DNA from 2 places in the Variovorax sp. dw_954 genome. Region 2 is predicted to be linked to the other one. Evidence: predicted binding sites of a transcription regulator. Region 2 holds the regulator's gene; the other holds the start of a gene.
What was found. Region 2 encodes sigma-54, which starts transcription at its own class of promoters, with help from an activator protein. Its sites were predicted from a motif close to TGGCANGNAANCTGCTTT; they were not measured.
Positions count from the first base shown of each region.

Region 1: a site for sigma-54 is predicted at 1,987-2,004, ahead of HB681_RS04370 (transglutaminase family protein). Genes of this name have one in related genera too.

Region 1 covers NZ_JAAVVD010000002.1:260,980-265,219, forward strand. The annotation lists gene HB681_RS04370 (transglutaminase family protein) at 1-1,933, opposite strand, end outside; gene HB681_RS04375 (DNA internalization-related competence protein ComEC/Rec2) at 2,051-4,240, shown strand, end outside.
Region 2 covers NZ_JAAVVD010000010.1:47,883-52,122, reverse strand. The annotation lists gene lptB (LPS export ABC transporter ATP-binding protein) at 1-349, shown strand, start outside; gene HB681_RS17000 (RNA polymerase factor sigma-54) at 361-1,947, shown strand; gene HB681_RS16995 (UDP-glucose/GDP-mannose dehydrogenase family protein) at 2,322-3,689, shown strand; gene HB681_RS16990 (hypothetical protein) at 4,150-4,240, shown strand, end outside.

The DNA.
Region 1 (4,240 bases), on a different contig from region 2:
TGCCGGAGCCCTGCATCTTCAGTGCCGTGCCCGCTGCGGGCGGCGTGCCGAAGGCATAAGGAACGGACGCCAGGTCGCCGGTTCCACTGCCGGGCGTGGTGGCCGGTGCATAGGCCGTGCCGCGGCCTGCCCCATTGGCGGATGCGTATGCCGTGCCGAGGCCTGCGCCGCTCGCGGGTGCGGTCGCGGTGGCGGCATAGCGTGCCTGGTACTGGGCCGCCGTCGGCAATGCGGCGCGGGGTGCGGTCGGGTCGCGGTCGACCAGGTAGGGGTAGTCGCCCTTGCTCGCCCACGGTTGCGAATCGAGCGGCAGGCGGTAGCCCATCGGCGAGTCGCCCGGAATGAGGAACAGGCGGTCGTCGCGCAGGAACCAGGGGCCGGTCTTCCAGCCGGGGCCTTCGAGCGGCGGTGCATCGCTTTCCGCGCTGGCTGGTTCGATCGGCAGCATGTAGCCGATGACCGCGTCGAGCTTCTGCGTGAACACGCGGCGCAGGCGCACGCGTTCCATCTCGTCTTCGAGCTTGGACTCGAACACGTCGACGTTGACCGGCAGGCGACGTTCGCGCCAGAGGTAGTAGTAGACGTCTTCGTAGCCGGGCTGGATGAAGCGCTCGGTCAGGCCCAGCTTGTGGGCCAGCACGGTGGTGAAGCGGCGTGCGTCTTCGCTGGTGTAGTGCGTGGGCACGCGCTCGTCGGCGAACAGTTCGGGGTCGTGCCACAGGCGCTGGCCGTCGGTGCGCCAGAAGATCGACAGGGCCCAGCGCGGCAATTGCTCGCCCGGGTACCACTTGCCCTGGCCGAAGTGCAGGAAGCCGCCGTCGCCGTATTCGGCGCGCAGCTTGTGCACGAGTTCGGTGGCATAGCCGCGCTTCGTGGGGCCGAGCGCGTCGGTGTTCCACTCGGGCGCGTCGCGGTCGCTGGTGGCCACGTAGGTGGGCTCGCCGCCCATGGTCAGGCGCACGTCGCCGTCGACCAGGCGCTTGTCGACCGCCTCGCCGAGCTTGAGCACATCGGCCCATTGCTCGTCGGTGTAGGGCAGGGTGACGCGCGGCGATTCGTAGATGCGCGTGACCTTCATCTCGTGGCCGAAGTCGACCTCGGCATCGTCGACCACGCCTTCGATGGGCGCGGCGCTCGATGGTGTGGGCGTGCAGGCGAGAGGGATGTGGCCTTCGCCGGCCAGCAGGCCGGAGGTGGCGTCGAGGCCGATCCAGCCGGCGCCCGGCAGGAATACTTCGCACCAGGCGTGCAGATCGGTGAAGTCGACGGTGGTGCCGCTGGGGCCGTCGAGCGCCTTCACGTCCGGCGTGAGCTGGATCAGGTAGCCGGAGACGAAGCGCGCGGCCAGGCCGCAATGGCGCAACAGTTGCACCAGCAGCCAGCCGGAGTCGCGGCAGGAGCCGCTGGCATTGGTCAGCGTTTCTTCCGGCGTCTGCACGCCGGGCTCCATGCGGATCAGGTAGTTGATGTCCTTCTGGACCTGCTGGTTGATGCCGACCAGGAAGTCGATGGTGCGCTGTTCCTTGCGGTCGACCTTGGCGAGGTAGGCCTTGAACAGCGGCGTGGGTTCGTCCTTGACGAGGTAAGGCGCGAGCTCTTCTGCCTGCGATTCCGTGTACTTGAACGGGAAGTTTTCCGCTTGCGGCTCCAGAAAGAAGTCGAACGGGTTGTAGACCGCCATCTCGACGACGAGGTCGACGGTAACCTTGAACTCGCGCGTCTTTTCCGGGAAGACCAGCCGTGCCTGGTAGTTGGCGAACGGGTCCTGCATCCAGTTGACGAAATGATCGGCTGGCTCGACTTGCAGCGAATACGAGATGACGTTGCTGCGGCAATGCGGCGCGGGCCGCAGTCGCACAACCTGCGGCCCCAATTGCACGGGGCGGTCGTATTTGTAGTGGGTGACGTGGTGGAGCGCGGCGTGAATGGACATGTTTTGAAGTGTCGTGAAGGGGCGCCAGTGGCGCACGCATACTAGCCCACAAGCAAGCAATTAACGCGCCAAAGCGCGAAGGGACGGAGTGGGAAACGTGGGGCGGAAGAGACGTTGATGGAGGCCGTCGGGGAGGAACAAGACACCGGCCAGCGCCGCCCGTGGGCCTTTGCCGCGATGGCCGGGTCGGTGCTGGGCGCCGCGCTGCAACTGCAGCAGCGGGAACTGTGGGCGCTCGCGGTTTATGCGGCGATGGCATTGGCAGCGTTGTTTGCCTTGTGGGTCTTGCAACGCCTGCGCCATCGGGGTGCCCGTGCGACCGGGCTGCTCGCGCTGCTCTTGGGGGCCGCCCTGGCCTTTGGCCTGGCCGGTACGCGAGCCGTGCTGTATGCCGATGGGGCGCTGGATCCGGACATCGAGGGGCGCGACGTGGAAGTGGTCGGGGTCGTCGCGCAGATGCCGCAGCGGGGCGAGGGCGCCTTGCGTTTTCGGCTCGATGTCGAATCGGCACGCTGGGTGGGCAGGGAGGCGCCTTCGACCGGGCCTGCTGGATGGCCCACGAAACTTGCGCTCGGCTGGTACGCCGAGAACACGGGCCTGTGGGGCCGGCCCGTGCGAGACGAGAACCAGGCCCCGGCGCCCTCGATGCCGGCTGAACTGCACGCGGGCGAACGCTGGCGCATGACGGTTCGACTGCGTGCACCGCACGGCAACCTCAACCCGCACGGCTTCGACTACGAGTTGCTGATGTGGGAGCAGGGCGTTCGCGCCGCCGGCTATGTGCGTGCCGGCAGCAACGACGCGCCGCCCATGCGCCTGGGCATGACGTGGCAGCACCCGGTAGAACGCGCCCGCGAGTGGGTGCGCGACGCGGTCTTCGAGCGGGTGGCCGACAAGCGATCGGCCGGCGTCATCGCCGCGCTCATCACCGGCGACCAGAGCGCGATCGACCGCGCCGACTGGGACATCTTCCGCGCGACGGGCGTGGCGCACTTGATGAGCATCTCGGGACTCCACATCACCATGTTCGCCTGGCTGGCCGCGGCGCTGGTGGGAGCGCTGTGGCGGCGCAGCACGCGCTGCATGCTGCTATGGCCCGCGCCGCAGGTTGCGCTGGTCGGCGGCGTGCTGCTGGCCGCGCTGTATGCGCTGTTCAGCGGCTGGGGCGTGCCGTCGCAACGCACGGTGAGCATGCTGGCGACGCTGGCGCTGCTGCGCCTCACCGGCCGGCGGTGGCCGGCGCCGAACCTGTGGCTCTGCACCTGCGCGGTGGTGGTCGCGCTCGACCCCTGGGCCTTGACGCAGGCCGGCTTCTGGCTCAGCTTCGTCGCGGTGGGGGTGCTGTTCGCGACCGATGCGGGTGAGTCGCCGGCCGGCAGGACGAGCTTCGTGGCGCGCCTACTGCGCATGCTGCGCGAGCAATGGGTGGTCACGCTCGCGCTGGCGCCGCTGACCTTGCTGCTGTTCCAGCAAGTCTCGCTGGTCGGGCTGCTGGCCAACACCTTCGCGATCCCATGGGTGACGCTGGTGGTGACGCCGCTGGCGATGCTGGGCGTGGCCATCCCACCTTTGTGGGATGTCGCCGCCTGGACCGTGCAGGGCCTGGGCGACTTCCTGCAATGGCTGGCAGCTTGGCCGCTGGCCACCGTTTCCACCGGGGCGCCGCCCGCATGGCTGGCGCTCTGCGGGGTTGCGGGCGGGGTGCTGTTGGCCATGCGGCTGCCATTGGCGATGCGTGCGCTCGGACTGCCGCTGCTGTTGTCGGCCTTGCTCTGGCAGCCGGGACGTCCCGAGCCTGGCGAGTTCGACCTGTTGGCGGCGGACATCGGCCAGGGCAACGCCGTGCTGGTGCGCACCGCGCACCATGCCCTGCTGTACGACACCGGCCCCCGCTACAGCCTGGAGAGCGACGCCGGCCAGCGGGTGCTGGTGCCCTTGCTGCGGGCCCTGGACGTGCGCCTCGACACGGTGGTGCTGAGCCATCGCGATGCCGATCACACAGGCGGTGCACCGGCCGTGCTGGCCACGCAGCCGCAGGCGGCGCTGCGCAGTTCGATCGAGGAAATGCACCCCCTGCAGGAATTGCGTCGTTCGGACAAGTGCGTGGCAGGCCAGCATTGGGAATGGGACGGCGTCCGCTTCGAGTTCCTGCATCCGGTGGCTGCCGACTATGAAAGCGCCACCAAGCCGAACGCGATCTCGTGCGTGCTGCGCATCGACAACGGGCGCGCCAGCGCGCTGCTGGCCGGCGACATCGAGCGCGACCAGGAAAGCGCCCTGGTGAAGCGCGATCCCGGCTTGCGTGCC
Region 2 (4,240 bases):
CGTCGAACATCTGCGCGATTCCCCGGCACTGTCACTGTCGGGCGGCGAGCGCAGGCGCGTGGAAATCGCGCGGGCGCTGGCCACGCAGCCGCGCTTCATCCTGCTGGACGAGCCCTTCGCGGGGATCGACCCGATCGCCGTGATCGAGATCCAGCGGATCATCAGCTTCCTGAAGGGGCGCGGCATCGGCGTGCTCATCACGGATCACAACGTGCGGGAGACGCTGGGCATCTGCGATCACGCTTTCATCATCAGCGACGGGCAAGTGCTGGCACAAGGCACGCCTTCGGAGATCGTCGACAACGCGGAGGTACGCAGGGTGTACCTCGGCGAGCATTTCAGAATGTAGGGGCCTTCGGCATGAAGCAAGGCCTGTCGCTGCGCGTATCGCAGCACCTGGCACTGACGCCCCAATTGCAGCAGTCGATCCGGCTGCTGCAACTGTCGACGCTGGAACTGAGCCAGGAAGTCGAGCAGATGCTCGACGACAACCCGTTCCTCGAACGCACCGCGGAGGAGGCTGTGCGCGAGGAGTTCGGCCTCGAAGCCGCCGACGCGCCGCCGCCGCGTGACGACGACTTCGCCACCCCACCGATCGCCAACGGCGCGGACGGCCCTGCCTCCGCCACCGCGTCGAGCGAGGCGGATTCCGCCACCGCCGATGCGACCGCGGACGGCGTCTCCGACAGCGAGCCCGACTGGGGCGGCGACGGCACTGTCGACATGGTGCCCGACGACAGCGAATGGGGCGGCGACGCCCCCGCGCGCGCCAACAACCTGGGCGGCGACGAGCGCGCCGACGCCACCGAGCTGGCGCGCAGCCAGGAGTCGCTGCAGGCCTTCCTGCACCGCCAGGCCCTGGGCCTGCGCCTCGACGAGACCGACCGCGCCGCGCTGAGTTTCCTGATCGAGTCGCTCAACGACGACGGCTACCTGGAGGACTCGCTGCCTGCGCTGGCCTCGGGCCTGGCCGGCAACGACAACGACGAGTTCGACGAACTGGTGCATCGCTTCCAGATGGCGCTGGGCCTGCTGCAGAGCCTGGAGCCGGTCGGCGTGGGTGCGCGCGACCTGGGCGAATGCCTGGCGATCCAGTTGCGCGCGCTGGCGCGTGCCGATGAAGCCGAGGACGAGGAGCAGGTGCGCAAGGTCGCCATCGCCATCTGCAAATTGCCGATGGACCTGCTGGCCCGCCGCGACTTCAAGCGCCTGGCCACGCTCACCAAGAGCAACGAGGAACTGGTGCGCGCGGCGATGCAGCTCATCGCGCGGCTGGAGCCCAAGCCGGGCCGCCGCTTCGTCGACGTGGAGCGCAACGTGGTCGTGCCCGACGTGATCGTCACGCGCACCGGTCGCGGCGCCACGCTCAGGTTCCGCGTCATGCTCAACCCCGACGTCATGCCGCGCCTGCGCGTGCACGACATCTACGCCGGTGCGCTGAAGGCGCACAAGGGCGAGGGCAGCCAGGCGCTGTCGCAGCGGCTGCAGGAGGCACGCTGGTTCATCAAGAACATACAGCAGCGATTCGACACGATCCTGCGCGTAAGCAACGCCATCGTCGAGCGGCAGAAGAACTTCTTCGTGCACGGCGAACTGGCAATGCGGCCACTGGTGTTGCGCGAGATTGCCGACGAACTCGGGCTGCACGAGTCGACGATCAGCCGCGTGACGACCGCGAAGTACATGTCGACGCCCTACGGCACGGTGGAACTCAAGTACTTCTTCGGGTCGGCGCTGGGTACGGAGACCGGCGGGAATGCGTCCAGCACGGCGGTGCGGGCGCTGATCAAGCAGTTCGTGACGAGCGAGAACATCAAGAAGCCGCTGTCGGACAGCCAGATCTCGGACATGCTCAAGGAGCAGGGGATCGAGTGCGCGCGGCGGACGGTGGCGAAGTACCGCGAAGCACTGCGGATCGCGCCGGCGAATTTACGCAAGGCTTTGTAGTGCGTCCCAGCGTTGCAGTGCAATGTTGCAACCGCTTAGGCCTCCGCAAAAGTCGCTAACTTTCGTCAAGTTGTGGCTTGGTTGCGTTTGCAGCTTTCATGTCGCTCACAGGGGATGCGCGGGCCGGCACGCGCTGTGCCGCTACAATACATTTAGACATAATTGTTAGCGACCGCTATAACTCGGTAGTCACTGCGCGGATGGGCGCTACGCCTCCAACCACACGCAATCTTGTCCCGGCGGCCCGGACTTGTTTCAAGTCGCCCATAGGAACTCCGCGAACTGGTCCAAGACCCAGTTCGGTGAGTGCCTGAAAACCCATCGCTTGCTTCGGCGTGCTGCCTATTGCCGCAGGTCGATTTGATTTCGCATCCATGAACATCACCATCATCGGCACCGGCTATGTCGGGCTCGTCACTGGCGTCTGCCTGGCCGACCTCGGCAACCACGTTTTCTGCCTCGACCTCGACCCGGTCAAGATCCAGACGCTCAACAGCGGCGGCATCCCCATCTACGAGGCCGGCCTGGCCGACCTCGTGCACTCGAACGTGGCCGCCAAACGCCTGACCTTCTCGACCGACGTCGAGGCGGCCGTGGCGCATGGCGACGTGCAGTTCATCGCGGTCGGCACGCCGCCCGACGAAGATGGCAGCGCCGACCTGAAATATGTGCTGGCCGCGGCGCGCAGCATCGGGCGCAGCATGAACGCCTTCAAGGTCATTGTCGACAAGTCGACCGTGCCCGTGGGCACCGCGGAGAAAGTCGGCGCGGCCATCCGCGACGAACTTACGAAGCGCGGCATGGCCGACCAGCGCTTTGCCGTCGTCAGCAACCCTGAGTTCCTGAAGGAAGGCGCGGCCGTCGAGGATTTCATGCGCCCCGACCGCATCGTGCTGGGCGTGGATGACAACGACGATGGCCGAGACGCGCTCGCCGCCATGCGCAAGCTGTACGCGCCCTTCAACCGCAACCACGAGCGCATGCGCGTGATGAACGTGAAGTCCGCCGAGTTCACCAAGTACGCGGCCAACGCGATGCTGGCCACGCGCATCAGCTTCATGAACGAGCTGGCCAACCTGGCCGACAAGGTGGGCGCCGACATCGAGATGGTGCGCCAGGGCATCGGCTCCGACCCGCGCATCGGCTACAGCTTCCTGTACGCGGGCACCGGTTACGGCGGCAGTTGCTTTCCGAAGGACGTGCAGGCGCTGATGCGCTCCGCGGGTGAATACGGGCAGCGGCTGCAGGTGCTGGAATCGGTCGAGGCGGTCAACGACGCGCAGAAGCACGTCCTCGTGCGCAAGATATTCGAGCGCTTCGGCAATGATCTCCATGGCAAGACCTTCGCCGTGTGGGGCCTGGCCTTCAAGCCCAACACCGACGACATGCGCGAGGCGCCGAGCCGCGTGTTGCTGGGTGCGCTGGCCCGCGCCGGCGCGCGCATCGTGGCGCACGACCCGGTGGCGGTGCAGGAGACCCAGCGCGTGCTGCCGCAGGACTTTGCCGATGCGCCGGAGTGCATCGACCGCATCGAGTACGCGACCGACCCGATGGCCGCGTTGGCAGGTGCCGACGCGCTGGTCATCGTGACCGAGTGGAAAGCCTATCGAAGTCCCAACCTTGAGCGGCTCAAGGCGGTGATGAAAGCGCCGGTGATCTTCGATGGGCGCAATCTCTACGAGCCGGAGACGATGCGCGAGGCGGGCGTCAGCTATTTCGGCATCGGCCGAAACAGTTCCTGACCAAATCCGCCAGTTGGCCGGATCTGCGCGGGCGCAGGAGGATGGCGGTGTAGTTGATCGCGCTGGTTGCTCGCGGTGCGGCTATCGGGCTAAAAAGCAACACCCGCTGCGGCCATCGCTAGTTGCATGCGCATCCGCGGCAATTCTGAAAAGCTGTCAACTCACGCCAAGTTGATGGCTTTGTCGCCTTTGTGCACATTCATGCTCCGCACAACAATTGTGAAGATTCACTAACGCAGGCGGCAATTTTATCCTGCTAAAATACATTTCGTTATGAAAGTTAACGACTGCCACACGAGGCAGTCGTGGGTAGTCAGTGGGTCGTCAGTACCCACGGCGCGCGTTTTTCAACGCGGCGACACGCCAAACCCCAGCAGCAATTCTCTCCAGCGCCTCTCTACTGAAATTTCTGATGAACAAACTCGCGAAAACGAACGGGATCAAACTTTTTGCTTGCGCTGTGGCGCTGGCTTCCCTCGCTGCATGCGGCGGTGGCGGTGGCGGGGGCGGCGGGGGCTTCCTGCCGATCACGGGTGGCGGCAACGGCGCGG